Regions from separate parts of the Micromonospora sp. NPDC050200 genome, predicted to be linked through region 1. Evidence: riboswitches for the same ligand, from Rfam matches in the RefSeq annotation. Region 1 holds a riboswitch; each other region holds the start of a gene.
What was found. A riboswitch is a leader RNA that binds a small molecule or an ion and turns the genes downstream of it on or off. The one in region 1 is predicted to bind cyclic di-AMP.
Positions count from the first base shown of each region.

Region 2: linked by a shared signal. The riboswitch ahead of AB0I41_RS23330 (NlpC/P60 family protein) and the one ahead of AB0I41_RS12150 (hypothetical protein) in region 1 are both predicted to bind cyclic di-AMP.
Region 3: linked by a shared signal. The riboswitch ahead of AB0I41_RS06635 (C39 family peptidase) and the one ahead of AB0I41_RS12150 (hypothetical protein) in region 1 are both predicted to bind cyclic di-AMP.
Region 4: linked by a shared signal. The riboswitch ahead of AB0I41_RS24970 (transglycosylase family protein) and the one ahead of AB0I41_RS12150 (hypothetical protein) in region 1 are both predicted to bind cyclic di-AMP.

Region 1 is NZ_JBFALG010000014.1:24,295-32,740, forward strand. It holds gene AB0I41_RS12110 (LuxR C-terminal-related transcriptional regulator) at 1-2,002, shown strand, start outside; gene AB0I41_RS12115 (DsbA family protein) at 2,064-2,612, opposite strand; gene AB0I41_RS12120 (BON domain-containing protein) at 2,705-3,385, opposite strand; gene AB0I41_RS12125 (hypothetical protein) at 3,563-3,964, opposite strand; gene AB0I41_RS12130 (hypothetical protein) at 4,085-4,228, opposite strand; gene AB0I41_RS12135 (STAS domain-containing protein) at 4,569-4,931, shown strand; gene AB0I41_RS12140 (SRPBCC family protein) at 5,156-5,623, shown strand; gene AB0I41_RS12145 (hypothetical protein) at 5,639-6,148, opposite strand; gene AB0I41_RS12150 (hypothetical protein) at 6,267-7,325, opposite strand; cyclic di-AMP (ydaO/yuaA leader) riboswitch at 7,330-7,461, opposite strand; gene AB0I41_RS12155 (cation diffusion facilitator family transporter) at 7,603-8,446, opposite strand, start outside.
Region 2 is NZ_JBFALG010000038.1:33,266-37,939, forward strand. It holds tRNA gene AB0I41_RS23310 (tRNA-Gly) at 1-5, opposite strand, end outside; gene AB0I41_RS23315 (zinc metalloprotease) at 243-1,229, shown strand; gene AB0I41_RS23320 (pyridoxamine 5'-phosphate oxidase family protein) at 1,293-1,859, opposite strand; gene dcd (dCTP deaminase) at 1,938-2,516, shown strand; gene AB0I41_RS23330 (NlpC/P60 family protein) at 2,560-3,600, opposite strand; cyclic di-AMP (ydaO/yuaA leader) riboswitch at 3,613-3,749, opposite strand; gene AB0I41_RS23335 (NlpC/P60 family protein) at 3,901-4,674, opposite strand, start outside.
Region 3 is NZ_JBFALG010000006.1:102,723-111,168, forward strand. It holds gene AB0I41_RS06610 (trypsin-like serine protease) at 1-698, shown strand, start outside; gene AB0I41_RS06615 (acyltransferase) at 886-2,130, shown strand; gene AB0I41_RS06620 (hypothetical protein) at 2,210-2,617, shown strand; gene AB0I41_RS06625 (hypothetical protein) at 2,790-3,131, opposite strand; gene AB0I41_RS06630 (hypothetical protein) at 3,188-3,571, shown strand; cyclic di-AMP (ydaO/yuaA leader) riboswitch at 3,842-3,984, shown strand; gene AB0I41_RS06635 (C39 family peptidase) at 4,221-5,048, shown strand; gene AB0I41_RS06640 (hypothetical protein) at 5,162-6,169, opposite strand; gene AB0I41_RS06645 (alpha/beta fold hydrolase) at 6,469-7,224, shown strand; gene AB0I41_RS06650 (CDP-glycerol glycerophosphotransferase family protein) at 7,247-8,446, opposite strand, start outside.
Region 4 is NZ_JBFALG010000044.1:26,188-34,633, forward strand. It holds gene AB0I41_RS24955 (ArsB/NhaD family transporter) at 1-939, shown strand, start outside; gene AB0I41_RS24960 (cation:proton antiporter) at 921-2,210, opposite strand; gene nhaA (Na+/H+ antiporter NhaA) at 2,359-3,684, opposite strand; gene AB0I41_RS24970 (transglycosylase family protein) at 3,960-4,637, opposite strand; cyclic di-AMP (ydaO/yuaA leader) riboswitch at 4,637-4,811, opposite strand; gene AB0I41_RS24975 (peptidoglycan-binding protein) at 5,506-6,138, shown strand; gene htpG (molecular chaperone HtpG) at 6,190-8,076, opposite strand; gene AB0I41_RS24985 (class I SAM-dependent methyltransferase) at 8,169-8,446, opposite strand, start outside.

The DNA.
Region 1 (8,446 bases):
GCTGCGGTTCGCCGCGCTCGCGGCCCGGGACCGCCCCGACCCGGAACGCTGGGCCGAGCGCTTCGGCGGGGACCAGCCGGACGTCGCCGCGTACCTGCGGGCGGAGGTGCTGACCGGGCTGACGCCGGTGGCGCGGGACCTGCTGCTGCGGGCGGCGGTCGCGCCGGCGGTCCGCGCGGACCTGGCCGACGCGCTGACCGGCCGCGGCGACGGCGAGCAGGTGCTCGCCGGGCTGGCCCGGGACAGCGGCTTCCTGCACCGCGACGACAGTGACCCGCCCTGGTACCGGGCCCATCCGCTGCTGGCCGACCTGCTCCGCGAGGAGCTCGACGGGCTGGACGACGACGAGCGGCGCGACCTGCACCTGCGCGCCGCGGGCTGGTACGCCGGCCACGAGCGGCCTGCCGAGGCGCTGCGGCACGCGCTGGCCGCGGGCGAGTGGGAGCGAGCCACCGAGCTGCTGCTCACCGGCTGGCCGGAGCTGGTCCCGTACGACCGGGAGGCCGCGGCCGGCCCGCCGCCCCCGGCGCCGCCACCGGAGGCGGTTGGCCGGGACCCGGAACTGGCGCTGGCCGGCGCGGCCGAACGGGCGTACGCCGGGGACACCGCGGCCGCCGCCGCCCGGCTGCGCGACGCCGTGGCGGCGGCCCGGTCGCTGGCCGCGCCGCGCCGGGACCGGTTCCGCCGGCTGACCGCCGCCCTGGAACTCACCCTGGCCCGGCTCGCCGGCGACCACCGGGAGGTACGCGCCGCCGCCGCCCGGCTGCTGTCGACCCGGGACCCGGCTCAGGTGGGCAGCCCGGACACCGACGATCCGCGGACCGGCGAGGACGCCGACGTGCGGGCGGTGGCCGGCACCGCGCTCGGCCTGGTCGACCTCGCCGAGGGCGACGTGCGGGCAGCCTCGGCCGGCTTCGGCGCGGCACTCGACGCCGCCCGGCGGGCCGGCCGGCCGCGCACCGAGCTGGTCTGCGCGGCGCGGTGTGCGGTGCTGCACGCGCTCGCCGGGGAGTTGCGCGCGGCGGAGCGGACCGCCCGGGCGGTGCTGGAGATGCCGTCCTGCCAGGGGTGGTCGAGCCGGTCCGAGTGCGCCCACGCCCACCTGGCCCTCGCCCTGGTGGCCCTGCACCGCGACCAGCCCGAGGAGGCCACCGCCCACCTGGCGCTCACCGGCCCGGCCGGCGGGGACGCGGCGGTCGCCGCCGCGGCGGCGCTCTGCCGGGGCGGGCTGCTCCGCGACGCCGGCGAGCCGGCGGCGGCGACCCAGCTGGTGGCCCGGGCCCGCGCGGAGCTGGCGTCCCGGCCCGCCGCCGGTGACCTCGCCGACCGGCTGCTCGCCCTGGAGGCGGACCTGCGGAGCGAGCAGGGCGACGTGGACACGGCCCGCGGGCTGCTCGCCGACCGGGCGCGGGCGCCCGAGCCGGCGCCGGTGCTGGCGCTGGCCCTGGCCCGGGTCGAGTTGCGGGCCGGGGACGTGCGGGCGGCCGGCTACGCGTTGCCGGACTGGGACGCCCCGACCGCCGAGGACTGGCCGCTGCCGGTACGCCTCGGCGCCGGCGTGCTGGAGGCGGTGCTGGCCCGCCGGGGCGGCGACGACCGGCGCGCCGGGCGGCTGCTGGAACGGGTGCTCGACCTGGCCGGCCCGGAGGGGTACCGGCGGGTGTTCACCCGTGCGGAGCCGGCGGTCCGCGACCTGCTCGCCGCCCATCTGGACTCCGGCACGGCGCACTGGCCGGCGGTGAGCGACCTGGTCCGGGGCGCCGACGAGCCCGCCGAACGGGGGCCGGCCGGGCCGGAGCGGGCACTGGACGAACCGCTGACCGAGCGGGAGCTGACCATCCTGCGCTACCTGCAGAGCATCCTGTCCAACGTGGAGATCGCCAGCGAGCTGTCGCTGTCGGTCAACACCGTAAAGACGCACGTGCGCAACATCTACCGCAAGCTCGACGCGACCCGGCGGCGGGAGGCCGTCCGGCGGGCCCGCGAGCTGCGACTGATCTAACCCCGCTGCGCCGGCCGCCGCCGGGCGGTGCGATCCCGGCGGCGGTCGGCGGTACGGCCGGTCAGGCGCCGGCCGCCGCGTCCACCGCGGCGAGCAGCTCCGGCAGGTCGTACCCGCCCTCGTGGCGGACGTCGTTGACGAAGAGGGTGGGCGTGCCGTCGACCCCGCTGCGGATCCCGCCGACGAAGTCCCGCCGTACCCGGTCGGCGTACTCCTGCCGGTCGACCTCCGCGCGGACCTCGTCGGGCGGCAGGCCGAGTTGTTCGATGCCGAGCGACAGGTGCACCGGGTCCAACTGGTCCTGGTGCTCGTAGAGCCAGTCGTGCATCTCCCAGAACCGGCCCCGCCGGCCGGCCGCCTCGGCGACCTCGGCCGCACTCTCGGCGTACGGGTGGACGTTGGCGATCGGGAAGTGCCGGTAGACGAGCCGGACGGTGGCGCTGCGCTGGCGCAGCACCTCGGCCAGGTTCCGGTACGCCGCTCCGCAGAAGCGGCACTGGAAGTCGGCGTACTGGACGAGTGTGACCGGTGCGTCCGCCGGCCCCCGGACGTGGTCGCTCCCGTGCACCGGCGTCCTCAGCCGGGCGGTGACCTGCAGCGGCGTGGTCATCGCGTCACCACCCGCCGTTCGGAGACGAGTTGTTCATGACCCCCACCCTGCCCGCCGGCCGGGTGAGGGCGGATCACCCGGCCGGGGTGGTCTCAGCGGGCCACCGTGACGTGGTTGTGCACCTCGCGGATGCCGGGGGCGGACCAGACGACCCGCTCCACCTCGTCGCGCTCGGGCACGGAGTGCGCCAGCCCGTCGACGACCGCGGTGTCGCCGTACACCCGGACGCTGATCCGCTCCGGCTCGGTGGCCGCGTTGCGGGTGAGCGCGTCGACGATCCGGTCGGGGAGGTCCTCGCCGGTCGGCGGGGTGGGCGGCCGTACGGTGATGCCGTTGCTCACCCCGCGGACGCCGGTCAGCCGGCCGACCACGCGCTCGGCGGCCCGGCGCTGGTACTCCCACTCCACGCCGCCGCGCAGCGTGACCCAACCGTCGGCGACGGTCACCTCCAGGTCCTCCACCGGCACGAAGGCGTCCCACTCCAGGGCCCGCTCGGCCGCCTCGGCGATCTCCGGGTCGGTGTGCTCGGCCGACGGGGCGATCCGCACGGCCAGGTCGTTGGCGACGGCCCGGACCCGGGCCACCCGGTGCGCGGCCCGTTCGGCCGCCCATTTCGCGGCGTAGCTGTCCACCCGGCCGGTCAGGGTCACCACCCCCTCGGCGACGGTGACCCCCACCTCGGCGGGGCTCACCCGGGGTTCCCAGGTCAGCTCGTCGAGCACGTCGGTCTGGATGTCCTGGTCGGTACGCGTGACGGTGGTCGCGCTGGCCATGCGCTCACTCCTCCCGGGCTAGGGACACGGGGCGGGTCACTGCCCGCCGACCGCGATCCTGCCGCCGTGCCGGGTGAGTCACCCTCGCCCGCACCGGGTGACCGGGTCGGCGACGGGGCGGTGTGGTCAGCATGGCCACCGGCCCGGTGCAGACCAACCGGGTGTACGCGCCGCCGGTCAGTCGTCGAGGCCGACCGGGGAGTTCGGCCGGTCCACATCGACGAACTCGATGTCGTCGACTACTCCACCGTCCCGGCTGCCGGCGGCCCGCGCGGCGGTGCCGACGGCCCAGCCGATCGCGGCCCCGACCAGCGCCGCGCTGATCAGCAGGGTCCACGGCAGGGCCGGCCGGCGCCCGGCGAGCGCGTCGACGGCGAGGGTGGCCCGACGACGGGCCTGGTCCGCCGCCGAGCCCACCAGGTCACCGGCGCCGGAGAGATTAGTGCCGCCGCGGACCGACCGGGCGGTGTCGCGGACGCTGTCACCGGCGGAACTGACCGCCGTGACCAGCTGCTGCCAGGCCTGGTCGGCGATCCGCTCCGGCTTGCTGCGGCGCTCCAGCAGGTTGCTGCCGAACATGGGTACCTCCTCGGGGTGCCGAAGTCTGCGGCCACTTCGGACGTCGACGTCTGCGGCGCGTCACGGTCCGCCTGTTCCGTCAGTGCCCAGCGCGGACGCGCCGCAAACCCACGTCGGACCTCAGCCGACCGTGACCACCGCCACGCCGCGGGCGAAGTCGTCGTCGTCGTCATCGTCGTCGTCGTCCCCGCCGCCGAAGCCGCAGGCCAGTACGAGGGCGAGCAGCGCGCCGACACCGGCCAGGCCGAGCAGTCTCTTGAGCATCGATCGTTCCTTCCTTCGTGGTGGAACCCTCGCCCGCCGACCCTAGGCGGGCCGGGCAACACCGCCGGGTCGCCCGCCGGGCCGGTAGGCTCGCCCGGGCGGGCCGGATACGGGCCCGACTGGACCGGGGTGGCTACCCTGGGGCGGTTGGAGCGACCGGGACCGGTCGCTCGTCGGACAGAACGAGACCAGGAAGAACTCGGGGAAGGGCGGCCCGGTCGTCCGGATCCGCGAATTTGCTCATCCCGAGGGGTGGCGACCGAGGCCGTCGGAGGAATACGCTCGGTCGCGGCCCGCGTACTGATGAGGCGCCCGTGGACGGGCGAGTGGAGGTGCTCGCGTGAGCCTGTCGATCGTGAAATCGGTTCTGGCTGGTGGTGTCATCGAGATCGCTCCGCGGGGGGAGATCGACGTCGACACCGCGTACGAGGTGCGTGAGGCGATCGCCGAGGTGCTCGCGAAGGGCCGTCCGGCCCGGGTCGAGCTGAACATGCGACTCGTCACCTTCATCGACTCGGTCGGCATCAGCGCGATGGTCGCCGGGTTCCAGACGGCCGAGGTGAGCGGCGTCAAGCTGGTGGTCACCGAGCCCAGCCGGTTCGTCCACCGGCAGCTCTGGGTCACCGGCCTGCTCGGCCTCTTCGGCGCTCCGGAGCCCTACTTCGCCGGCGCCGCGGCCCCCGAGGTCCTTCCCGGCGCCTGACCGCACCCCGGTCCGCCTCGGCTGCCTGATCATCACCGCGCCGCCGCCGGGGCATCGGCGCGAAGACCATCACGTGCCCGCTCCTCCGTCGTACCCGTCCATGCCCCGCCTCCCGTGGCCGTCGCCGGCGGATTCCCCGCCCGGACACCGTCCTGCCGCCTGGCGTTGCCAGCCCGGCCCTGGTACGGGACGATCGGGCGACCGACGAGGCGTGGGAGGGTGGAGTGGTCCGGCGGGAGTCGTTCAGCTACACGGTGCAGGCGCGCTGCTCGCGGGCGGACGCGGTGGCGCTGCTGAGCGATCTGGCCCGCCAGGGGGAGCTGCATCCGCTGATCGTCCGGGTGCGCCGGCTGCCGACCCGTCCGGGCGCGCGGGCCAGCTACGCGATCACCGACCGGCTGGAGCTGGGGCCGCTGCACTTCCCGGTCACCTACCAGGCCGACGTCCTGGTGGTCTCCGACGACGAGATCGTCACGGTGGCCCGGCAGCAGCCCGGCACGACGGTGCGCAACCACACCCGGCTCCGGGAGGAGGGCGACGTGCTCCGGATCGACGTGGAGATCACCCTCTCCGCCCCGGCACCGTTGTTCGGGTACGCGTTCCGCCAGGCCCGCGCCGCGCACCTGGGCCTGGCCAGCCGGCTCGGCGCGGTGCTGGACCGGGAGGCCGAGGGCGGTCCGGTCCCGAACTGAGGCGCTGGCCCCCGCTCAGCGGCGACCGGCGGCCGTGGCCGCCGCCGGCCGGCGGCGCGACGGGACGGCCCGGCGGGTCCGGCCCCATGGCTTCCACGTCGAGATCACCGTCATGGTGACCAGCAGGCCGGTGGAGACCGCCGGGGCGACCACCACGTCGATCCGCTGGTGTGCGGTGGCGTCCGGTCCGGCGGCGGCGCGCAGGTTCGGCGTCAGCGCGAACAGCACCAGGCCCGTCATCACCGTGGTGAGCCCCAGCTTGACCACCACCCAGCGCCAGCGCAGCAGCCCCCACGGGGTCAGCAGCGCGCTGGTCACCCCGACCAGCCACACCAGCACGCTCAGCGGCGCGAAGAGCCAGGTGGCCACCAGTGCCGCCGCCGGGTAGACCACCCCCGGGTCGGCCCCGCGCAGCCCGGCGACGCCGAGGGTGAGCAGCACGAGGTCCGCGCCGAGCCAGCCCAGCGCGGTCACCAGGTGCAGGGTGAGCAGGCTCTTGCGGGCGTCGGGGGAGAGTCGGGTCATGCCTTGATGCTCGTCCGGGCGCCGCGGCCTGTCGTGGGCCGACCGGCGACATTCGGCGTACGTCGGGGCGCGTACGGCGCGGGGCCCGTCCGCGCCGGACGGGCCCCGTCGGGGTCGGTCAGTAGACCGACAGGTGCACGTGGTTGGTGTGGTCGCTGGACGGGTCTCCGCCCGCCCCGCTGTACGACTTCCACCCGCTGCTGGGCAGCCAGATCTGCCGGTACCAGATCACGTAGAGCACGCCGAGCCGGTCGGCGTTGCGGATGAAGTACGCGGCCAGGTTGTTGCCGTACGTCTTGTCGCCGCCGGTGGCGTCGCCGCCGAAGCCGTCCTTCTGGGCCGCGAAGTCGCAGGCCCGCCCCTTGGGATGCTCACCCGACCCGCTGGGCCGGTAGCAGGAGACGTACCGGGTGAAGCCGGCGGCCTTGGCCTGCTGGAGTGCGTTGAGCATGCGCGGGGTGATGCAGCCGTTGGCCGGGGTCGGGTCGTTGACGCTGCACGACTCCGGCGGCCAGGAACCGTCGGAGTTGCGCGGCGCCGGCCGGGCGGTGGCGGTGGAGGTGCCCCGGTTGGAGCCGGCGGTGGCGGTGGTGGCGGGCTTGTCGGCGGCGGCCACCGCGAGCGCCCGCTCGGCCTGCTGCTTGCGCTTGGCCATCACCGCGACCTGCTTGCGCTCCTCGACGATCTCCTTGTCGAGCGCGGCCCGGGTGCGGGTGGCCTCGTCGCGGGTCCGGATGAGGCCGCGCAGCTCCCGGTCCTCGTTGGCGGCGACGGTCTCCAGCGCCGCCGCCCGGTCCAGGAAGCCCTCCGGGCTGGAGCTGTTCAGCAGCGCCGACACCGGCCCCAGCCGGCCGGTCCGGTAGGCCACGCCGGCGATCTCGCCGACCTTGCCGTGCTGGACGGTCAGCTCCGACTCGATCGTCCTGAGCTGCTCGGTGAGCTCCCGCTGCCGTTTGGTGGAGCGTTCCAGCGCGGCCCTGGCGTCGATCCAGCCCTTGCTGGCCGCGTCGAGCTGGGCGCGCAGGGCGGGGCTGCCGCCCTCGTCGTCGCCGGGTGCGGCGGCGAGCCGGGTGGCGGGGGGAGCGGCGGCCACCGGGACCGGCGCGGACGACACGCCGAGGGCGAGCGTCGCGACGACCGTGGCCGCCAGCCGGGCGGTGGTACGTCGTACGTGCATGCACATGTCCTTCCGTCAGCCGCCGACCGGGTTAGCTGACGGGTTCGGGACGGAAGATCCCTACCGCTGACGCGGATGCACCCCACGAACATGGTTCCCCGGCTCGCCCGGGCGGGCGATTAGGCGGCGGTCACCGCCGGCACCGGTGGGTGCCGCCTGGCGGAGGCCGGGACCGAGCCTACCGGTACGGGTGTGACACCCGCCCGTTTCGTGACTGAGGGTACTGGAGGTAATCGTGGTGTAGGTGACATAACGGGATAACAGGTGCCCGATTTTGTCACCACTCCACCTGGCCGCACGCGCCGGGGGCGGCGCCCGGCTCGATCTGGAGGGTGGCGTGCTCGATGTGGAAGTCCTCGTGCAGGGCGCTCCGGGCCGCGGCGAGCACCGTGCCGACCTCGGCGCCCGGGGCCATGGTGAGGTGGGCGGAGGCGACCTCCATGCCGGAGGTGAGCGTCCAGACGTGCAGGTCGTGGACCTCGGCGACGCCGGGGACGGCGGTCAGCCGGTCGTGCACGGCGGTCACCTGGAGGTGCTCCGGGGCGGCCTGGACCAGGATGCGGACCGCCGCCCGGCCGAGCCGCCAGGTGCGGGGGAGGATGAACAGGCCGATCGCCACCGCCACCGCCGGGTCGGCCCACCACCAGCCGGTGCCGGCGATGAGCAGCGCGGCGCCGATCACGCCGAGCGAGCCGAGCAGGTCGCCGAGCACCTCCAGGTACGCCCCGCGCAGGTTGATGCTCTCCTGCGCGCCCTCGCGGAGCAGGGCGAACGCGACGAGGTTGGCCAGCAGGCCGAGCACCGCCACCGCCAGCATCGGGCCGGTACGCACCTCCGGCGGGTTGCCGAACCGGCGTACCGCCTCGATCAGCACGTAGATCGCCACCCCGCTGAGCAGGACGGCGTTGGCGAGCGCGGCCAGCACCTCCAGCCGGTAGAGCCCGAAGGTGCGCTGGGGGTCCCCGTCGCGGCGGGTGGTGGCGGTGATGGCGGCCAGGGCCATGCCGATGCCGAGCACGTCGGTGAACATGTGCCCGGCGTCGGAGAGCAGGGCCAGTGAGCCGGTGCCGAACGCGGTGACCGCCTCGATCACCATCAGCGCGGCGAGCAGCGCGAAGGCC
Region 2 (4,674 bases), on a different contig from region 1:
CCCGCAGGCGGCACCACTGTACCTGAGGTCACCGCCGCCGTGCATCCAGGTACCCCCGGCGCGCCCGGCGCACCCCTCCCCCGTAATCGATCTTGGACGCAACGCATTCACGAGAAGCAGAAAGTTTCACAGCGGCAACACATGGCCATTCTCAAACCTGTCGATCGGTTGTAACGTCACGCCCAACTTTTCGACCACGGTGCGACACACCCCCTGTCGCATCGCCAGAAAGAGGTGGGCCCATGGGACTCCGTCCCAACCTGCTGACCCGGCGTACCGCCGGTGTCGCGTCGACGACCCTCGCGCTTCTGCTCAGCACCGCCGCGGTGGGCGTCGTCCCCGCTGCTTCCGCCTTCTCCGCTGCCCCGGCCGAGGTGTGCGCCGAGCCGGCCGACGTCCACTCGGACGCCCGGATCAAGGCCGGCGGGACCGCCAAGCACGAGCCCAACGAGCTGACCGCCCAGCAGGTCCGGGAGCGCGAGGCCGACCTCGCGTCGGCGCTGCGCGAGCGGGCGAACTTCCGCGCCGGTGCCCAGGCCGCCGCCCCGCTGGCCACGGTCACCATCCCGGTCGTCGTCCACGTCATCCAGCGGGACAGCACCCGGGCCGGCGGCAACATCCCGGACTCGATGATCACCTCGCAGATCAGCGTGCTGAACCAGGCCTACAGTGGCGCCACCGGCGGCGCGGCCACCGCCTTCGGCTTCCAGCTCACCAAGATCAACCGGGTGACCAACCCGGCGTGGTACCCGATCGTGTCGGGCTCCTCGGCCGAGCGGTCGATGAAGACGTCGCTGCGCGAGGGCGGCAAGAACACCCTGAACGTCTACCTGGGCGAGCTGAGCGACAACCTGCTCGGCTGGGCGACCTTCCCGCAGAAGAAGCTGAACAGCATGGACGGCGTGGTCGTGCTGAGCGAGTCGCTGCCCGGCGGCACCGCCACCAACTACAACCAGGGCGACACCGGCACCCACGAGGTCGGCCACTGGCTGAACCTCTACCACACCTTCCAGGGTGGCTGCGCCGGTTCGGGTGACAGCGTCGACGACACCCCGGCCGAGGCCTCGCCGGCGTTCCAGTGCCCGACCGGGCGGGACACCTGCACCGCGGCCGGCCTGGACCCGATCACCAACTTCATGGACTACACCTACGACTCGTGCATGCACCAGTTCACCGCTGGTCAGGCGAGCCGCATGCTGACCGCGTGGAACGCCTACCGCGCGGCGTAACACCCCAGCAGACGCCGGTGCCGGCTCCGTCGCAGGACGGGGCCGGCACCGGCGTCTTCGGATTCAGGCGGCGGGGCGGCGGGTGTCGAAACCGTGGCGGCCGTGGCGGGCCGGGCGCCGATCGGGTACGCCGGCGGCGTCACCTCCGCGGTGGGCCGCGCCCGGGTCGAGCCAGACCTGGACGCCGGGCCGCCACTGGCCCTCGCCGGGCTGCCCGAGCCCACCCTGGTCGTGGCGGGTCAGCATCGCCACGTCGACGCTGAACTCGAAGAGTCGCCAGTCGACCTGCGGCGCCGCCCGCCCGATGCGGGCCACCCGGGCGACCCGGGCCGGGTCGGTCACCGGTTGCGCCCGGCCGGCGACGTACGCCTCGTCGTCGCTCTCCTCCGGCGGGAACGAGTGCAGCGCGTACCGCCCGTCGCGTTCGAGGTCGCGCCGCTTGGGCGAGTCGACGACGAAGCAGAACAGTCCCTCGTCGGTGATCACGGGGCAGACCGGGTGCACCCGGGGCCCACCGTCGGCGCGGACGGTGGCCAGGTAGCCGAAGCCCGGCCCGTACTGCTGCAGGAGAAGGCGGATCCCGTCGGCGAGTCGGGGCTCGTCAGCGGCGAATTCGGACCAGGAAGCCATACGGACATCCTATCGAACACGTGTACGAATGCGCAGTCCGACACGCAGGTCACCCGGTCCGCTCGATATGGTGTGCCGATGCTGCTCTCCGACCGCGACCTGGTCTCCGAGATCAAGACGGGCACGCTCGGGCTGGAGCCCTTCGAGCCCACGCTGGTGCAGCCGTCCAGCATCGACGTGCGCCTCGACCGGCTCTTCCGGGTCTTCAACAACCACCTGTACACGCACATCGACCCGGCGATGCAGCAGGACGACCTCACCTCGATGGTGGAGGTCCCCGAGGGCGAGCCGTTCGTGCTGCACCCCGGCGAGTTCGTGCTCGCCTCCACGCTGGAGGTGATCTCGCTCGGCGACCAACTCGCCGGCCGGCTCGAAGGGAAAAGTTCCCTGGGCCGGCTCGGCCTGCTCACCCACTCGACCGCCGGCTTCATCGACCCGGGCTTCTCCGGGCACGTGACGCTGGAACTGTCGAACGTGGCGAACCTGCCGATCACGCTCTGGCCCGGCATGAAGATCGGCCAGCTCTGCATCTTCCGGCTCTCGTCCCCGGCCGAGCACCCGTACGGCTCCGCCGTCTACGGGTCGCGCTACCAGGGCCAGCGCGGGCCGACCCCGAGCCGCTCCTGGCAGCACTGGCGCACCTGGCCCACCCGCTGACCGCCGCGCCGGGCCCCCGGAACCCGAGGAGCCCGGCGCGCGCTCAGCCCGGCCGGCCGTAGCTGTGGACCGGCCCGTCGTCGACGCGCTTCATCTTGATCGGCACCCCGGCCTGGGAGGCGTGGACCACCCAGCCGCCGCCGACGTACATGCCGACGTGGTGCAGGTCGGCGTAGTAGAAGACCAGGTCGCCGGGGCGCAGGTCGGCCCGGCTGACCCGGGCGGTCACCTGGCGCTGCTGGCGGGCGTTGTGCGGGAGCGAGACACCGGCCTTGGCCCACGCCGCGAGCATCAGGCCGGAGCAGTCGTACGAGCTCGGGCCCTCGGCGCCCCAGACGTAGGGCTTGCCGATCTGGGCGCAGGCGAACTTGACCGCCGTTCCGGCGGGGCCGCCGGGGTAGCCGGCCGGGCACGGGGCCGGGCGCAGCGCGCCGCCGCCACCGTTGCCGTACACCTTGAGCCGCAGCTTCTGCAGCCGGTCGATCTCGGCGTTGATCTGCTTCTTCTTCGCGGCCAGCTGGGCCTCGGTGCGGGCGAGCTGGGCCACCATCTCGTCCAGCGGCGCCTTCTTCGCGGCGAGCTGGTCGCGCAGGTCCTTGACGGCCCGCACGTCGCGCTGCTGCCGCTCGGCGAACCGGTCGAGCAGTTCGAGCTGGTCGACCAGCTCGCTGGGGGAGCTGCTGCCGAGCAGGGCGTTGACGGCGGAGAGGTTCTCCCCCTTGTACGCCTCGGCGGCGAGGCCGCTGACCTGGTTCATCGCGAGGTCGACCTGGAGTTGCAGCGGTCCGATCCGCTTGGCCAGCGCGTCGGCCTGCCGGCGCTTGGCGGCCAGATCCTGCCGGGTGGCGTTGTGCTGCTCGATGATCGGTTCGAGGGTGTTCCAGTCCTGGTCGATCTGCCGCTCGATCTCGGCGACCGAGGGTTCGGCATGGGCCGCCGTGGCGCCACCGGTCAGGACGACGGCGGCACCGGCGAGGGCGGCGAGGGTGGTGGTAAAGCGGGACCAGCGTGGGCGCGGCGCAGCCGTCGGCCGGGTGACCTGGGTCGACCGGTACGACGGTGGCCGCGGGGCATGGTGTGCCACCGGGCTCCGTACTCCTTCTTCCGCGACCGCCTACCGGGTTAGCTGACGGGTTCGGGCGGGAAGGGAGCGCCCTACCGCAGTGGCTGCGGATTCACCCCGGCGTACCTGGGTCCCCGGTTCACCCGGAGGCGACTCGGCGGTGCCGGCCGCTGCCGCCCGGGTTGGACGGACCGTCGGCGGCCGACGAAGGACCAGAGTAGAGAGGACCGTTATCGATCCGCAACCCGCCATGCCGGGACAGGTCCGGATACGCGGAACCCCCGGTCGGGGTGACCGGGGGTTCGCGGTGGGTCGGACGGGTCAGTTCGGTCGTCGGAACCCGGCGACCGGCATGTAGTCGATGCTGGCGACCTGGACCGGCTTGCCGGTCCGGGGCGCGTGGACCATCAGACCGTTGCCGAGGTAGAGACCGACGTGGTGCAGGTCGCTGAAGAAGAACACCAGGTCCCCCGGGCGCGCCTCGGAGCGCGGGATGGACTTGCCCTCGTTCCACTGGGCGCCGGTGTGGTGGGTCAGGTAGATCCCGGCGGCCTTGTAGGCGTACTGGGTGAGGCCGGAGCAGTCGAACGAGTCCGGCCCGTCAGCGCCCCAGACGTACGGCTCACCCACCTGCTGGCAGGCCACCCGGATGGCGGTCTGCGCGGCGGAACTCACCACGCCCTTGATGGTGGGACAACCGGCCACCTTGACCACGGTCTTCGGCATCGCCGCCTGGAGCCGCTTGATCTCGGCGTTGATCTGCGACTTCTTGGCGGCCAGCTCCTTCTCCTGCTTGACCTCCGCGGCGATCAGCGTGTCGAGCTTCTGCTTCTCGGCGTCGTACTTCTGCCGGGCGTCGATGACGACCTGGAGCTCCTTGCGCTCCTGCGCGGCGAGGCGGTCCAGGATGGTCAGCTGCTCGGTCAGGGTGCCCGGCTTGGCGCTGATCAGCAGCGCGCCGATGTCCTGCGAGGGGCCCGTCATGTAGTAGCGGGAGGCGAGGTCGCCGACCCGGTTCATGGCCAGCTCGGTCTGCAGGGCCAGCGGCTGGATCTTCTTCTCCAGCTCGGCCGACTTCTTGCGGTTGACCTTCAG
Region 3 (8,446 bases), on a different contig from region 1:
CACTGTTGGTCACCATTCCGCTGGCCGCCGGGCCGGCGGCGGCGGCACCCAACCCGATCGTCGGGGGTGAGATCCAGAGCGACGCCGACGGCCTCGCCGCCGTGCTGGTCGACGGCGGCCTCCAGTGCACGGGGTCGATCGTCAGCAACTACTGGGTGTTGACCGCCAGGCACTGCCTCTACGACCTCAATGGCAACCGCATCGCGGATTCGCGGCTGTCCGTACGGGTCAAGAGCATCTACTGGAACACCGGTGGGGGAGTGGTGCACGTTGCCACGTCCCGCGTGCGTACCAGCCACGACATCGCGATGCTCAAGCTCGACCGGTCCGCCAACGCGGAATCGGTGCGGCTACCCACCGCGACCACCAAGGTCGGCGCCACCACCTACGCGTTCGGGTGGGGGGTGACCTGCTACCGCTACTGCGACCCGTCGCCGAGGCTCGTGCGGGCCACCCAGTACGTCGTCTCGATCGACTCCACCGACGCGTACGGCGGTCGCGCGATCCGGACCACCGGCATCAACGGCAACGTCTGCAACGGCGACTCGGGTGGGCCGCTGTTCAAGCTCGTCGACGGGCTGCGCTACCAGGTTGGGGTCCTCTCCAACGGCGACCGCTATTGCCAGGGTAACGGCGACAACTGGGCGACCGTGCCGGAGAGTCGGGACTGGATCCTGAACGTCATGGCCACGGTGTAGTCCGCCACCGTACGCGTGGGCCGGCCCTCGACCGGGGTCGGCCCGCTGTCGTGCCGCTCCGATCCCCGTACCGGACCGGTATCCCGCCGGTGACGAGCGGGTAGGGTGTCCGGCGGCGGTTCCACCGGGGCCGCGGTGGACGTCGCCTCCCCGGCCGTGGCGGCGAGGCGGCCAAGGAGGAGACGTCGTGTTGTTGAGCCGCGGGAAGGGTCCGGAAGGGGGCGTAACAGCCGTCACCGCGACTGCGGCCAGCCGACTGCCCTCGCTGACCGGCCTGCGCTGGGTGGCCGCGCTGCTGGTCTTCGGTTTCCACGCCGGCACCATGCGGATCGTCGGCGAACCGGACTACCAGGCCGTCGTGAGCGCGCTGTTCACCCTGGGCCTGTCCGGGGTGCAGTTCTTCTTCATCCTCAGCGGGTTCGTGCTGGTCTGGTCGGCTCGCGACGGCGAGCGTCGGCGTGACTTCTGGCGGCGGCGGCTCGCCAAGATCTACCCGAACCACGTACTGACCTGGGCGGCGGCCCTGCTGGTGATGTGGTGGTTCGCCGATCCGATCGTGCCCCGCGCCGCGTTGGAGAACCTCTTCCTGGTGCAGGCCTGGGATCCGACGCCCGGCTACTTCTACAGCATCAACACGGTGAGCTGGTCGCTCTCCTGCGAGCTGTTCTTCTACCTCTGCCTGCCGCTGGTGCTGCCGGCGCTGCGCCGGGCCCGCGCCGGCCTGCTCTGGGCCGTGGTGGCGGCGGTGCCGCTGCTGATCGTGGCGCTCTGGCCCGGGCAGGCGCTGGTGCCGCAGGAGAACACCTGGTGGTTCACCCAGGTCTTCCCGTTGGTCCGCTCAACGGAGTTCTGGATGGGGGTGGCGGCGGCCGAGCTGATGCGGCGCGGCCGGTGGCGGGGCCCCGGACTGCCGTTGGCCAGCCTCATCTTCGTGGTCACCTGGGTCGTGGCGGGGCAGTGGATCCGCGCCGAGTTCTGGGCGGCGCTCCTCTCCGCGGCGTACATCCTGGTCATCACCGCGGCGGCCGACGCGGACGTACGCGGGCTGCCGTCGCCCTGGCGGCACCGCCGGCTGGTCCGGCTCGGTGAGGTCTCGTTCGCCTTCTACCTGGTGCACGTGCTGGTGATGGTCACCGTGCTGCGGGCCACCGGCCGGCTCGGTGTCGGGCTGCCCGGCTGGTGGGGGCCGCTGGCGGTGCTCGCCTTCCTGGCGGTGAACCTGGTGCTGGCCGCCCTGCTGCACCGCTGGGTGGAGACGCCGATGATGCGCCGCCTGGCCCCCCGCCGCCGGCCCGGGCCCGCCCCGGCGGCCGGTTCGTCCACCCCGGACCCCGCCGCCGCGCCGCCCGCCACGCCGGCGCCGCGACCGGCCGCCGACGACGCGACGGCCGGCCGACCGATCGAGTACGCGATCCCGCGCGACCCGCACTGAGCCGCGTCCACCCTGGTCGGCGCGCGACGACACGCCCGGCGGCGCTGCGATCGGCTGGCATCGGCGGTAGCGTGGGGCCGTGCTCCCGGTCGCGCTCACCAGTCCTCTGTGGTGGGTGGCGCGCTGGAGTTCCCGGCTGCTGACCAGCCTCGCCGTGGCGGCCGCGCTCTCCCTCGGCGGTCCGGCCGGGCCGGACGGCGGCGTGCTGCCCGCCGCCGCGACCCCGGCGGGCGCTCAGCCGCTCGCCGGTCCGGCGGTGCCCGAGGTGTCCGCCGTCCGCGCGGCCGGCGTCCCGTCCGTGACGCTCCCGGTCGGGGACGCCCCGGCCACCGGCCACGCCCTCGCCGGCCCGCACGCCGCTCCGCTCGACCCGGTCGCCTCCGTCGACCCGGCCGCCCGCCCGGCCCGCCCGGTCACCGCGCCGCCGCTGCCCCTGACCGGGCGCTCCGCCGGCGCCACCGGCCCCCGCGCCCCGCCGGTCGGCTGACCGCCACGCGGGGGCGACCCGCGACCGCGCCTTCGAGAACCTCACCACCGCACCCGCCCGCCGGCACGCGGCGCCGCCCCCTCCGGCCTTGCCCCGTCGCCTCCCGGGCCGGCGTGCGGAGTCCTCTTCCGCATCCCGCTCCCGGGAGGTGCCGACCCGTGAACACCGTCCTCTACCAGTTCCTCATCGAGGTCCCGACCGCCGCCGCCATCTGGTCGGCCCTGCTCGTGCTCGCCCTGACCGTGCTCACCGTGCTGGTGGCCCGCCCCGAACGGGACGGCGCCCCCGAGGAGCCGGCCGCCGACCCGTCCCCGGCCGCCGAGCTGGCGGACCTGCGCCGGTACGCCGAGGAGGTCGCCGTCGCCGCCGCTGGCGCGGCCCGGACCGCGCGCCGGCGGCGGGAAGCCTGGCTGGCCACCCAGGAGGCGGTGGACCGGGCCGGGGAGGCGTACGACGAGGCGGAGAGCGCCGCCCGCCGGTTCGCCGGCGCCGGCGCCCTGCCCGCCCCGCGCACCCCCCCGCACCCCGGCCGAGTACGCCGGACGGGAGCGCTGGCTGCACCAGGCGGTGGTGGCGGCCCACTGGCGGGGCGAGCTGCCGGTGGAGCGGCTGCGGGACGTCTTCGCGCACCGGGACGGCTGGGACCCGCGGCGGCACCCCGTCGAGCAGGAGGCGCTGCTGGCCCGGGCGGTACGCGACGGCCGGCGGGACGCGTACCGGGCGGCGGCCGGGCGGGAGCGGTCGGCGTGGCGGGACGCCGAACTGGCCGCCGAGGCGGCCCGCGCCCTGGCCGTGGAGGCGTACGCGGCGGCGGAGCGGCTGCGTCCGGTGCGGGTGCCCGCCCCGCGGGCGGCGACGGCGGCGGCGCGTACCGCGCCCGCGGCGTGCTGGCGGCCCGCCCCGGGTGGGCTGACGGCGCGGCCAGCGTCCAAATCGTTACCCGGATTGCCGTGAGTCACGTCACGCCAATCGGGAAACCGGTCATCCGGGCACAGCCGGTGACATCGGCCTCGGCGATCCGGAGTGGTTGCCGCCAGGTCGTCCGGTTGCGGCCCGTTGGTTCCCGAAAAGCCGCCTGTCCCATTGAGTGACGTCAGTGCCGAACTGTACCGCAAATTCGTTGCCCTGATCATGTTTACGCAGCTGACAGCCCTTTGCGGGCACGCCGACCGGCCAGTAATGTCGCCCCGGTCTGGTGCGGTTTCCGATCGCAAGAGGCGACGCCGCGCCGACCCGCTCAATCGTGGATTTCCACGAACCGGGGACCCATGCACGTCCGGGGTGAATCCGCGGGCCACGGCCCGTGGTAGGGCTCTCTTCCCGCCCGAATCCGTCAGCTAACCCGGTAGGCGGTGTCGGAAGGAGTTCCATCCTCGTGCAGCCCGCTCGCATCCCTCGGTTCTCTCCCCACCTCGGTACCGGGGTGCTCCCGCCGGTCCGCCGCGCCCTCGCGCGCTGATCCCGGCATCCACCCCGCCGCCCGGCCACTGACCGGGCGCACCCCGCCGAGCGGCCCCCACACCGGTCCTCACACCGCGGGTGACATCCCGTCACGCGCCGGTCCGGCACGCCGCTCCCGCCCTCGTACCGTGGAGGAAAACACGTGAAGCACCCCCTGAAGCGGCAGCTGCGCCGGCTGGCCACCGAGCGGCCGTACCAGCTCGTCGCCGGTTCGGCCGCCGCGCTCGTGCTGGTCTCCGGCGCCGCCACCCTGTCCACCGGCGAGGCGCCCGCCGCCCAGCAGGCCTCGGCTGCCGTCGCCGAGGTGGCGCCCCGGCTGGACGACGTCGCCACCCGCAGCGAGGCCCGCGTCGCCACCACCCCGTCCGCCAGCGCCTCGCCCTCGGTCAGCGCCTCGCCGTCGCCCAGCGCCGCCAAGGCCACGGCGGACCCGGACCTGACCCGCACGGCAGCCCCGAAGCCGCCGTCGACCAAGGTCCTCAACTACGACTACCAGGCGCAGACCACCTACTACAACTGCGGTCCGGCGGCGGTGCGCAACGCGCTCAGCGCGGCCGGCATCGAGCGGACCCAGTACGAGCTGGAGGCCCCCCTCGGCACCACCGAGATGGGCACCAACTCCGCGCTGGACACCACCCGGGGCCTGAACCAGTTCGTCAAGGGCAACCCGTACCGGACCCGGATGTTCGCGGGCACCCCGAGCTCGGCGCAGATCGACCAGCTCCAGGCCGACGTGATCGCGGCGATCAACGACCGGCGGGGCGTGGTGGCGAACATCGCCGGCACCGCCACCGACACCGACGGCGGCTGGCACTCCTTCCCGGGCGGCCACTACATCGCCGTGGTCGGCTACCAGAACGGCGGCCGGACGGTCCGGATCGCCGACTCGGCGAACCCGAACCTGCCGTCGTACTGGATGAGCACCATCGACCTGGCGAACTGGATCGCCACCCGCGGCTACTCCGCCTGATCCCGTCCCCGCGCCTCGGGCGCCGGCTCCCTCCGGCCCGGCGTCCGAGGCGTTTTGGACGCGTGGGTGGTGCACCGGCGCGACCGTCCGAGCGCGGGCGGTCGACCGCGGTGTCAGTAGTTGATGAAGCCGTGCAGGGCGAGGTGATTCGACTTGGTTCCGCTCACTGTGTGGTCGATGCTCGACGGCCGCACGCTGCCCTCGATGAAGAGATAGTCGATCTTGCTCGAGCCGTTGGTCGCCTTCGATCCGTAGCCGGTCATGCCGAAGCCGCTCAGCGTGGTCGGCGCGATGCCCGTGCGGTTGGCGTCGATCCCCACGACCCGGATCGTCGACGCGCTCATCAGGCTGGTGGCGTCGGCGCCAATGTGGATGCCGGTGTTGGCGATTCCGGTGTAGCCATCGCCCGCACACGCATTCTGCCGGTTCTCCTGCGGCAGGTGCATGGTGGCGGCGAACACTGTGGTGCCGGTCGCCTTGATGGTGAACCTGGCCGCGATGGCGCTCGTACGCTTCCACTTGTAGTAGTCGGTGGTGTCCGGGTCGCTGTTCGGCGGCTTGTACAGGGTGCACCCGGCGCCGTTGTTGTAGGCCGTGCCCGGCTTCAGCCAGCCAGCGCTCCAGTACTTGGAAATGTCGCCGGAGGCGAGGCTGAGGGTCCTGGTGTTCCAGATGATCCCGTTGGTCTGCTTCTTCTTGAGGTCACCGAGACTCTGCGAGCTGCAATTGTGGGTGCTGCCCCACGGCTCCGGGTCACTCCAGGCCACGATTGCCCCATAGGTGCCGGCGGGATAGCCGAACTTGGCCGACAACTGGTCGGCGTACGCTTCGGCCTGGCCGGTGCCGCGAACCTGCTGCACGATCAGGATGTCGGGCGCCACCACGCCGGCGGTGCCCGTCGCGCCGTTGTCGTCCACGAGCATCGAGGTGAGGTGATCCGGCCCGGAGATCCGGGTGCACGTCCCGTCCGGGTTGTTGACGACCAGGTTCTCGATGTTGTTGTTGTAGACCCGCAGGACTCGGTCCGCCGCCGCGACCGCAGTGTCGCCGGGCTCGGTCGAACGCGCCGACGCAGGCGCGCTCGGGAGCGTGGTGAATGCGACGATCATGAGTGCCGCCATCCGTGCCGGCCAGTGCCTTGAACGCAAGAAAAGCTCCCATCCGGGGCTGGTCCCATGGGCTGCTCCGCCCATCCTGGCATCGGACCCTATCGTGATGTTGGTTTGTCGGCGGTCCCTTACCAGTTGCCGTACCACCGATGGCGCTGGCCCGAGGCAGGGCGCGAACTGATCGCCACCTGCGGCTGCTCCGCCTGATCCGTCAGGCCATCCGGGTGCCGGCTGCCCTCCGGGGGAGCCGGCGCCCGTCGCCGTCTCCAAGTCTCGCGGACCCCGTGCACGACGGTGGCACACTGCGGCCCATGACCGACGACTCGGGTACCCGCCGGCTGCTGTTGCTGCTGCACGGGATGGGCGCCACCGGCGACGTCTGGCTGCCCTGGGCGCCGCTGCTGGAACACCGCTGGCCGGGCCGCTGGCTGGCGCCGGACCTGGCCGGGCACGGCTTCTCGCCGACACTGCCCGGGTACTCCTTCGCCGGGCTCGCCGGGCAGGTCGCGGTCGGGCTCGGTCCGGTGGGCGAGGGCGCGCGGCCGACAGAGCGGCTGGTGATCCTCGGCCACTCCCTCGGCGGCGTGGTCGCGCTGGCGCTCGCCGCCCGCGACGCCGGGCTCCCGGTCGACGCGGTCGTCGGACTGGGCATCAAGGCGGTCTGGTCGCCGGCCGAACTGGCGAAGGCGCGCGAGCTGGCGCAGCGCCCGGTGACCTGGTTCGCCACCCGGGACGACGCGGCCCGCCGCTACCTGAAGGTGGCGGGCCTCGGCGGGCTGTTCGCGCCGGACCATCCGGTGGTCGACGCGGGGCTGCGCGCCGAGGACGGCCGCTGGCGGCTCGCCATGGACCCGGCCGCCTTCGCGGTCGGCGCGCCCGACCTGCCGGCCCTGCTGGCCGCCACCGACGTCCCGGTGCTGCTGGCCCGGGGCGAGCACGACCCGATGGTCAGCGACGCGCAGCTCGCCGAGCTGGGCGTGCCCGTCGTGACGCTGCCCGGCCTCGGGCACAACGCGCACGTCGAGGACCCGGCGGCGGTGCTGGCCCTGCTCGACCCGTACCTGTGAGCGGTGGCGGACGGCCGGGCGTTCAGGCGGTGCGGGACACGGCGGCGTCGTCGCGCGGGACGGCCTCCGACGCGCGCGGCGCCGGCGGGTTCCAGCCCGGCTCCAGCTCGCGCCGGGCCGCGGCGAGGAACCCCTCGGCGTACGAGTCGGCGGGGAAGTCGCCCAGGTAGCGGCGGCGGGTCTGCCACCGGGCCGACGCCAGCGGATCGGTGTCCAGCAGCCGGGTCAGCACGTCGTCCACGTTGGACATGTCCTCCCGCAGCACATAGCCGGAGCCGGCGAGGGGGAACCGCGCCACGAAGTCATCGCCGTCCACGCCCATGTCGGTCACCGCGTACGGCTTGCCGGAGTAGAGGAAGTCGGAGATCACCCCGGAGACGTCGGAGACCAGCGCGTCGGCCCGGTTGACGCAGTCGACCAGGGACAGCTCGCCGCTCGCGGCGGCGCCCCAGAGGTGCTGCCGCCCGGTGCGGGCCCGGTCGGCCGCCAGCAGTTCGGTCAGCCGGGCCAGCTGCCGGGCCGAGGCCGGGTTCTGCGAGGTGTACGGGTGGGCGCGCAGGATCACCGTCGCCCCCCGGTCCAGCAGCCGGCGCAGCAGCGTCTCGGCCACCGGCAGCGAGCAGTAGTTGGCGTCGGCGTGGTGCCCCGTCCAGGTCGGGGTGTAGAGCACGGTCGGGTTCGGCCGGCCGGTGACCGGCTCGGTGCGTACCTCGATCGCCTCGACCTGCGGGCGGCCGACCACGACGAACTTCTCCGCCGGGATCTCCACCCCGGCGCGGGCGTACCGCTCGACGGCGGCGGGACCGGCCACGAAGATCCGGTCGAAGATCGCCGAGACCGGGTTGGCGCTCGGCGCCTTGTCACTGTCGCCGTGGTGCAGCTGCACGTGGGTGAGCTGGGAGAACCGGATGCAGTGGCTGTTCTTCGCGCCGTGGTTGACGTAGAACGCCACCCGCAGGCTCGGCACCAGCGCCTCGTCCATTGCCTTGAGCGTCGGGCAGTGGACCACCGGGGCGCTCGTGGCGGCGGCGACCGCCGGCAGAAACTCCGGCTCCCGTAGCAGCACCAGGAACGGCCGGCCGAGCCGCTCCAGGTACGGCAGCCACATGGTGACCTGGTACTCCGAGCCGGGGGGAGCGGAGAAGTAGAGCACGAACTCCGGCTGGTGCGCCCGCAGCGCCCGGGCCACCGGCCCGCCCCCGGCCGCCGGCCGGAACCGCCG
Region 4 (8,446 bases), on a different contig from region 1:
CTCATCGCGCCGGTGACGTTCCTGGTCTGCGAGCGGCTCGGCGTGCCGGCGGTGCCGTTCCTGATCGCCGAGGCGATGGCCTCGAACATCGGCGGCACCTCGACGCTGGTGGGCGACCCGCCCAACATCATCATCGCCAGCCGGGGCGGCCTCACCTACAACGACTTCCTGGTCCACCTCGCCCCCTTCGTCGCGCTGCTGCTGCTGGTCTTCCTCGGCCTGTGCCGGGTGCTTTTCCGGTCGGCGTTCCGCTACGACCCCGACCGAGCCGCGCAGATCGCCGCGCTGCGCGAGGGCGACGCCATCCGCGACCGCCGGCTGCTCGTGCTGGGGCTGGCCGTGCTCGGCGCGGTCACCGCCGCGTTCGTCCTGCACACCACCCTGCACCTGGAACCGGCGGTGGTCGCGATGCTCGGCGGCCTGTTGCTGCTCGCGCTGTCCCGCCTGGACGCCGGGGAGATCAGCCGGGACGTCGAGTGGCCCACCCTGGTCTTCTTCGCCGGTCTGTTCATCATGGTCGGCTCCCTGGTCAACACCGGTGTGGTCGAGCAGATCTCGCGGGCCGCGATCGACGCCACCGCCGACCGGCTGCAGCCCGCCACCATGGTGCTGCTCTGGGGGTCCGCCGCCCTGTCGGCGATCGTGGACAACATCCCGTACGTCGCCACCATGAGCCCGGTCGTCGCCGACCTGGTCCACGCGCAGGGCGGCACCGGGCAGTCCCGGGTGCTCTGGTGGGCCCTCGCCCTCGGCGCCGACCTCGGCGGCAACGCCACCGCCGTCGGCGCGTCGGCCAACGTCGTCATCCTCGGCCTCGCCGAACGCGCCGGCCAGCGCATCAGCTTCTGGCAGTTCACCCGCTACGGCCTGGTGGTCACCCTGGTCACCGTCGGGCTGGCCGTGCCGTACCTGTGGCTGCGCTACTTCGCGCTCGCCTGACCGCCGGACGGACCGGACAACTCGTCGGACGCCGACCGGCCGGCGTCCTGCCGCGGGACGGCCGCCGGCCGCCGCCACGTGATGCGCCGCAGGACCCCGTGCCAGTTCGGCGTGTCCCGGGCGTCGTCGAAGGCACGGGCGACCACTACGTCGGTGGACGAGTGCGCCAGGATCGAGATGACGATCGTCAGCGCCACCAGGTGGAAGACCTCGTCCCCGGCGGCGATGCCGGACTCCAGCACGAGCAGCCCGTAGACCACCGACGCGAACCCCTTCGGCCCGAACCACATCGCGGCGGCCTGCTCCCGCAGACTCAGCCCGGACCGGAGGAACGAGATCCACAGCGCCACCGGCCGGGCCACGACGATCGCCAGCACGGCGAACACCCACCCGGCCCAGGAGATCTCCCCCAGGAACTCCACCGAGATCAGCGCCCCGAACACCAGCAACGCGGCCAGCTTCAGCAACTCCGCGACGTTCTCCCCGAAGTGCTCGAAGGCCGCCCGCTCCCGCGGCCCGAACGTCGCCACGGTGATCCCGGCGGCGAACGCGGCCAGGAACAGGTTGCCGTGGGTGACCTTGCCCAACGCCAGCACCAACAGCCCGATCGCCACCCCGTTCAGCGGCGCGTACGCCGCCGACGCGGCGAACCAGCGGGTCCGCTCCAACGCGATCGCCGCCAACGGCACCACCACCCCGATCAGCAACCCGACCGCGAGTTCGGTGGCCAACTCCCCCAGGTGCAGGTCCTCCGAGCCCGCGACAACGGCCAGCAGCACCACCACGAACGGCAGGGCCAGGCCGTCGTTGACGCCCGACTCGACGTTGAGCAGGTGCCGCAGCCGGGCCGGAACCTTGTCGTTGCCGACCAGCGCGGCGGCGAACACCGGGTCGGTCGGAGCGAGGATCGCCCCGACCAGCAGCGCCTCCGGCCAGTCCAGTCCGACCACGAAATGCGCCAGCACCGCCGTGACCAGCAGCGTCAGCGGCAGGCCCCAGCCCAGCGCGCGACCCGGCAGCCGCCACGCGGCGCGCAGGTCCGCCCAACCGACCCGCATGCCGTCGGTGAACAGCACCGCGAACAGGGCAAGCTCCGCCAGCTGCGCGACGATCGGCGAGTCGGCCCGCAGGTGCAGCACCCCGGTGGTGTCCTCGCCGAGGACGAACCCGGCGACCAGGAACAGCGCCGCCGTGGAGAGGATGGTCCGGTGGGCCAACGCCGACACGAGCACGGCGGCCAGCAGGACAGCGGCAAAGGACAGCAGCAGCACGGGTCGACCTCCGGAGGGCGCGGACTGTCATCGTGCCGACCAGACTTCCCGGCGCTCCACGGATCCCGGTGATCATAACCACCTGGCACCAGCGGGTGGACGCACCGATCGGCTCTCAGCCTCCTCGGATGACCGAGCCCGGATCGGCTCACCGACCAGCGGCGTCGGTCTGCGACTCGTAGACGTCCGGGACGCCGTCCCGGTCGCGGTCGACGGTCTCCGCCTCGTGCACCCGCCGGTACAGGCGGGTACGGGCGCGGAGGATGAACGTCGCGAGCAGCGCCGAGAGCAGGGACCCGGCGAGCACGGCGACCTTCACGTGGTCGTCCCGCTCGCTGCCCAGGCCGAAGGCCAGCTCGCCGATGAGCAGGGACACGGTGAAGCCGATCCCGCCGAGCAGCGCCAGGCCGAGCACGTCGAGCCAGTTGAGGCCCTCGTCGAGGTCGGCACGGGTGAACCGGGAGACCAGCCAGGTGGCGGCCATGATGCCGACCGGCTTGCCGACGATGAGGCCGACGACGATGCCCAGCGCCACCCGGTCGGTCAGGGCGGTGGCCAGGCCGGCGACACCACCGACGGTGACGCCGGCGGAGAGGAACGCGAAGACCGGCACCGCCACCCCGGCGGAGATCGGCCGGAACCGGTGCTCGAAATGCTCGGCCAGGCCTGGTCCTGCATCCGGTCCACCGGCGGCCTCGCTACGGATCACCGGCACGGTGAAGGCCAGCAGGACTCCCGCGACGGTCGCGTGCACGCCGGACGCGTGCATCAGCGCCCACGTCACCGCGGCGAGGGGCAGCAGCAGCCACCAGGACCGGACGCGGCGCTGCACCAGCAACCCGAACACCGCCAGCGGCACCAGGGCGCCCAGCAGCGGCAGGACCGCCAGGTCGGCGGTGTAGAAGACCGCGATGATGACGATCGCCAGCAGGTCGTCGACGACCGCCAGGGTGAGCAGGAAGGTACGCAGCGCGGAGGGCAGGAACCGGCCCACCACCGCGAGGACCGCCAGCGCGAAGGCGATGTCGGTCGCGGTCGGGATGGCCCACCCCTTGGCCGCGCCCGCGCCCCCGCCGCTGGCGATGACGTAGTAGATGGCGGCGGGCACGAACACCCCGCCGACGGCCGCCGCGACCGGCACCGCGGCGCGACGCGGATCACGCAGGTCCCCGGCGACGAACTCGCGCTTGAGCTCCAGGCCGGCGACGAAGAAGAAGATCGCCAGCAGCCCGTCGGCAGCCCAGGTGGCCAGGCTGAGGTCGAGGTGCAGGGACGCCGGGCCGAGTCGGAAGTCGCGAACCGACTGGTAGCCGTCCGCCCAGGGCGAGTTCGACCAGACGAGCGCCAGCAACGCCCCGATGAGCAGGAGTGCCCCGCCCACGGTCTCCTTGCGGAGAATAGCGGAGATGCGGCTGGTCTCACCCCACGAGCGGCGGGCGAACAGGCTGGTACGGCGCCGGGTGGCGTCGGTCACGGAAACTCCTCGTCGGCAGGGGTCGCGTCATCCATCGCCGACCAGACTTCCCGGCACACCAGGGTCAACCCTATCCGCCGGACACGTCCGTCTCGGCGGTTGGCCGTGCTCGCGACCACTGGGAGGCGCTGCGGGCCCGGGCAGAGACACGACCGCCCGCACGTCCGCGAGAGCGGACCGACGTGCGGAACCACGGAGCGGTCGTCGACGCCCGACCGGTACGAGCCGGCCGGGCGTCGACGGTGGAGTCTGCCCTCGTTCAGGGCGGTGACGCCTCAGAGGCTGAGCTGCTGACCCGGGAAGATCAGCCCCGGGTCGGCGCCGACCACGCGCTTGTTGCGCTCGTACAGCGCGTGCCAGCCACCGGCCAGGTCCCGGACGTCGGCGATCTTCGACAGGGTGTCGCCCGGCCGCACCACGTACCCGTCGCCGGTGGCCGCGGGCGCGCTGCGCCGCTGGCTGCGGGTGCTGTGCTGCTCGCCGCGCGAGGACCGCTGCGTGGAGGTGGCCTTCGACGAACTGCGCGACCCGGAGCGCCGCTCCGACTTCTGCGACTTCTCCGATGTGGTGGCGTAGCTCTTGGTGGAGCCGCCCTTCTTGCCGCAGGTCGGCCAGGCGCCGATGCCCTGACCGTCGAGCACCTTCTCGGCGATCGCGATCTGCTCGCCGCGGCTGGCCAGGTCGGCGCGGGCGGCGTACTTCTTGCCGCCGTAGCCGGACCAGGTGCGCTGCGAGAACTGCAGGCCGCCGTAGTAGCCGTTGCCGGTGTTGATGTGCCAGTTGCCGCCGGACTCGCACTGGGCGATCGCGTCCCAGTTGACGCTGGCGGCGCTCGCCGGCGACGCCGGCGCCAGTACGGCGGCGATCCCGGTTACCGCGCCGACGGCGAGCGTGCCGACGGCGATGCGGCGCGAGCTGACCCGTCGGTGACGGGCGGTGTATTCAGTTGCCATGGTGGATTCCTCCACGCCGACGAGGTGAGCTGTCGGGTTCGGGCCGAGGAGCCCGGCCGCCGTGGGCGGCTTCACCCCGAGGTGACGGTGCACCGAGGAACGTGTGGGTCCCCCGCTCCATGCCCGGGTGACAAGGTCCACCAGCCGGCGGCATGGATTAGGCGTTACCGGCCGTGGTGTCCGCGATCGCGAACAGGAACGACGTTAGGAACTGTTTCGGGCGATTGCCTCCTTCTTGTGAAGTTCTTCACCCGGCTGAGCGACGACATCATCCTTGGAGTTGCGGGCCGCCCGGCGGTGCTCTACAAGGGCCCGCCGGAAACCCGTCACGACTGGGCCGAAAGCCCTGCGGCGAGCGGCGGATCAGGTGCTGGCGCGTCGCCGTCTCCGCTGGTCGGGCGGCCCCGATCGGCGGCGCGCGCTGTCGGACGGCCAGCGTTGCCGCTGATTGGGGCCGCGACGGCCGGCCATCCGCGAGGGGGAGGGCCTTCATGGACACCGTCAGCATCGACCCCGACTATTTCGTCGCCACCGTGGACGAGGACGACGACCCGGAAGCCTGGTCGGTGACAAGGTCGACGTCGACCTGGCCGCCGTGCTCGAAGAGGAGGAGTGAGATGGGCGTACACCTGGCACCCGTGTTGCGGGTGCTGCGGGAGGAGATCGACACCCGCTGGCCGCACCGCGACCACAGATCAGATGGCTGGTTTGGCAACGCCGATCATCAAACCCGCCGCAGCGCCACGACCCGGACAATGATGATCAATCGGTCAACGCGGTCGACGTCGACGTCGACGGCATCGACCCGCTGCTGGTCATCCGGCAGGCCGTCACCCATCCGTCCACCCAGTACGTCATCTACAACCGGATGATCTGGAGCCGTACCCGCAGCTTCCGGCCCGCCCGCCACACCGGGCCGAACCCGCACGACAAGCACCTGCACGTCAGCGTCAGCCACCAGCGGAGCCTGGAGGACAGCCGCCGGCCGTGGGGCATCGCCACCGCCAAGGTGGCGCGGCTCGGCGACCGGGTGCTGCGCGACGGCTGCCGGGGCGGCGACGTCCGGGAACTCCAGACCACCGCCGACCGCCTCGGGGCCCGGCTGACGACCGACGGGGTGTTCGGGCGGGCCACGGCCGCCTGGGTGCGGTCCTTCCAGACCGCCCGGAAGCTCACCGCGGACGGGGTGGTGGGTCCGAAAACCGTGGCGGCCCTGCGCGCGGCCGTCAAGCCGGCCCCGGCCACGCCCACCGGCCGGCCGGCCACGTGGGCGTCCGGCGGTCGCCCGGGCTCACGCACCCTGCGCCGCGGCAGCAACGGCACGGACGTGGCCTTCGTCCAGCGGTTCGTGGGCGCGAAGCGGTGCGGTCCGGCGAGCGGCACCTTCGACGCGAAGACCGAGGCGGGAGTCCGCTGGTACCAGGGGATGCCGAGGCTCGCCGTGGACGGGGTCGTCGGCCCGGCCACCTGGGCCGCGATGGGCGTGCGGGCCGGCTCCTGAGCCGGCGGCCCCGACCGGGTGCTCCCCCACCCGGCCGGGGCCGTCGTCGCGTCAGAGGGTACGGGCCAGCCGGTCGGCGAGGACCCGGGCGAACCGGGCCGGGTCGGCCAGGTCGCCGCCCTCGGCGAGCAGCGCCATGCCGTACAGCAGCTCGGCGGTCTCGGTGAGGGTGGGCTCCTCGCCGCCGCGCTCGTGCGCGGCGCGCAGGCCGGTGACCAGCGGATGGGTCGGATTGAGTTCGAGGATCCGCAAGACCTTCGGCACCTCCTGCCCCATCGCGCGGTACATCTTCTCCAGCGTCGGGGTGATGTCGTGCGCGTCGCCGACGATGCAGGCCGGCGAGTTGGTCAGGCGGGAGGAGAGCCGCACCTCCTTGACGCTGTCGGTCAGTGCGCCGCCGAGGAAGGCGAGCAGGGCGGCGTACTCCTTGGTCTGTCGCTCCCGCTCCGTGCCGGCCTCCTCGCGCTCCCGCTCGGTGTCCAGGTCCACCTGGCCCTTGGCGATCGAGCGCAGCGGCCGGCCGTCGAACTGCGCGACCCGCTCCACCCAGACCTCGTCGACCGGGTCGGTCAGCAGCAGCACCTCGTAGCCCCTGGCGCGGAAAGCCTCCATGTGCGGGGAGTTCTCCAGCATCGCCCGGGTCTCGCCGGTGGCGTAGTAGATCTCCTCCTGGCCGTCCCTCATCCGCTCGACGTACTCGCGCAGGGTGGTGAGTTCGGCGGCGTCGTGGGTGGAGGCGACGGAGACGATGTCGAGGATCGCCTGCTGGTTGTCCGGGTCCTCCAGCAGCCCCTCCTTGACCACCCGGCCGAACTCCGACCAGAACGTCCGGTACCGCTCGGCGTGCTCGGCGCGCATCTCCTTGACCGTGGCGAGCACCTTGCGGACCAGCCGGCGGCGGACGATCTGGATCTGCCGGTCCTGCTGGAGGATCTCCCGGGAGATGTTCAGCGACAGGTCGTGTGCGTCCACCACGCCCTTGACGAACCGCAGGTAGTTGGGCATGAGGGCGGCGCAGTCGTCCATCACGAAGACCCGCTTGACGTACAGCTGCACCCCGCGCCGGCCGTCGGCCAGGTACAGGTCGAACGGGGCGTGGGTGGGGATGAAGAGCAGCGCCTCGTACTCGAACACGCCCTCGCCCCGCATGTGGATGGTCTCCAGCGGGTCGGTCCAGTCGTGGCTGACGTGCCGGTAGAAGTCGCGGTACTCCTCCTCGGCGACCTCGTCGCGCGCCCGGGCCCAGAGCGCCTTCATCGAGTTCAGCGTCGTCGGTTCGGCGTCCGGCGCGACGAGCCGGATCGGCCAGGCGATGAAGTCGGAGTACCGCTTGACGATCTCGCGGATCTTGCCGTGGTCGGTGTAGTCGGCGAGGTTGTCCTCGCTGTCGGCCGGCTTCAGGTGCACCGTGACCGAGGTGCCCTGCGGGGCGTCGTCGACCGTCTCGACGACGTAGGTGCCCTCGCCGGTGGACTCCCAACGGGTGCCCTCGGCCTGGCCGGCGCGGCGGGTCAGCAGGGTGACCGTCTCGGCCACCATGAACGTGGCGTAGAAGCCGACCCCGAACTGGCCGATCAGGTCCTGGGAGGCGGCCTCCCTGGACTCCTTCAGCTTGCGCAGCAGCTCGGCGGTGCCGGAGCGGGCGATGGTGCCGATCAGGGAGACGACGTCCTCCCGGGACATGCCGATGCCGTTGTCCCGCACGGTCAGGGTGCGGGCCGCCGGGTCGGCCTCGATCTCGATGTGCAGGTCGGAGGTGTCGACCTCGAGGTCCTTGTCGACCAGGGACTCCAGCCGCAGCTTGTCCAGCGCGTCAGAGGCGTTGGAGACGAGCTCCCGCAGGAAGACGTCCTTGTGGGAGTAGATCGAGTGCACCATCAACTGCAGCAGTTGACGCGTCTCGGCCTGGAACTCCAGCGTCTCGGTCCGGCTGCTCACACCAACCTCCTCGTCGGGTCGTATCGGGTCCGCGGAACGGGATCCGCGGGACAGGATACGAGTCGCCGTGGCCGCCCGGTCACCGCCGGTCGTCACGCCGTACGGCGGGCCAGCAGGTAGGCCTGCGGGGTGAGTTCCGTTCGGTCGCCGAACTCCTGCGGCTCGCGCCGCATCCTGGCGTGCACGACCAGCCCGGCGGCGTGCAGCAGCGCCGCCACCCGCTCGGGCCGGCGCCGGTGGAAGGTGAGGGAGACCGCACGTCCCCATGCGTCCGTGCGGTGCACCGGCTCGTCGCCGAGCTGGAAGGCCAGCAGCAGCTGCCCGCCGGGGGCCAGGACCCGGTGGAACTCGGCGAAGGCGGCCGGCAGCC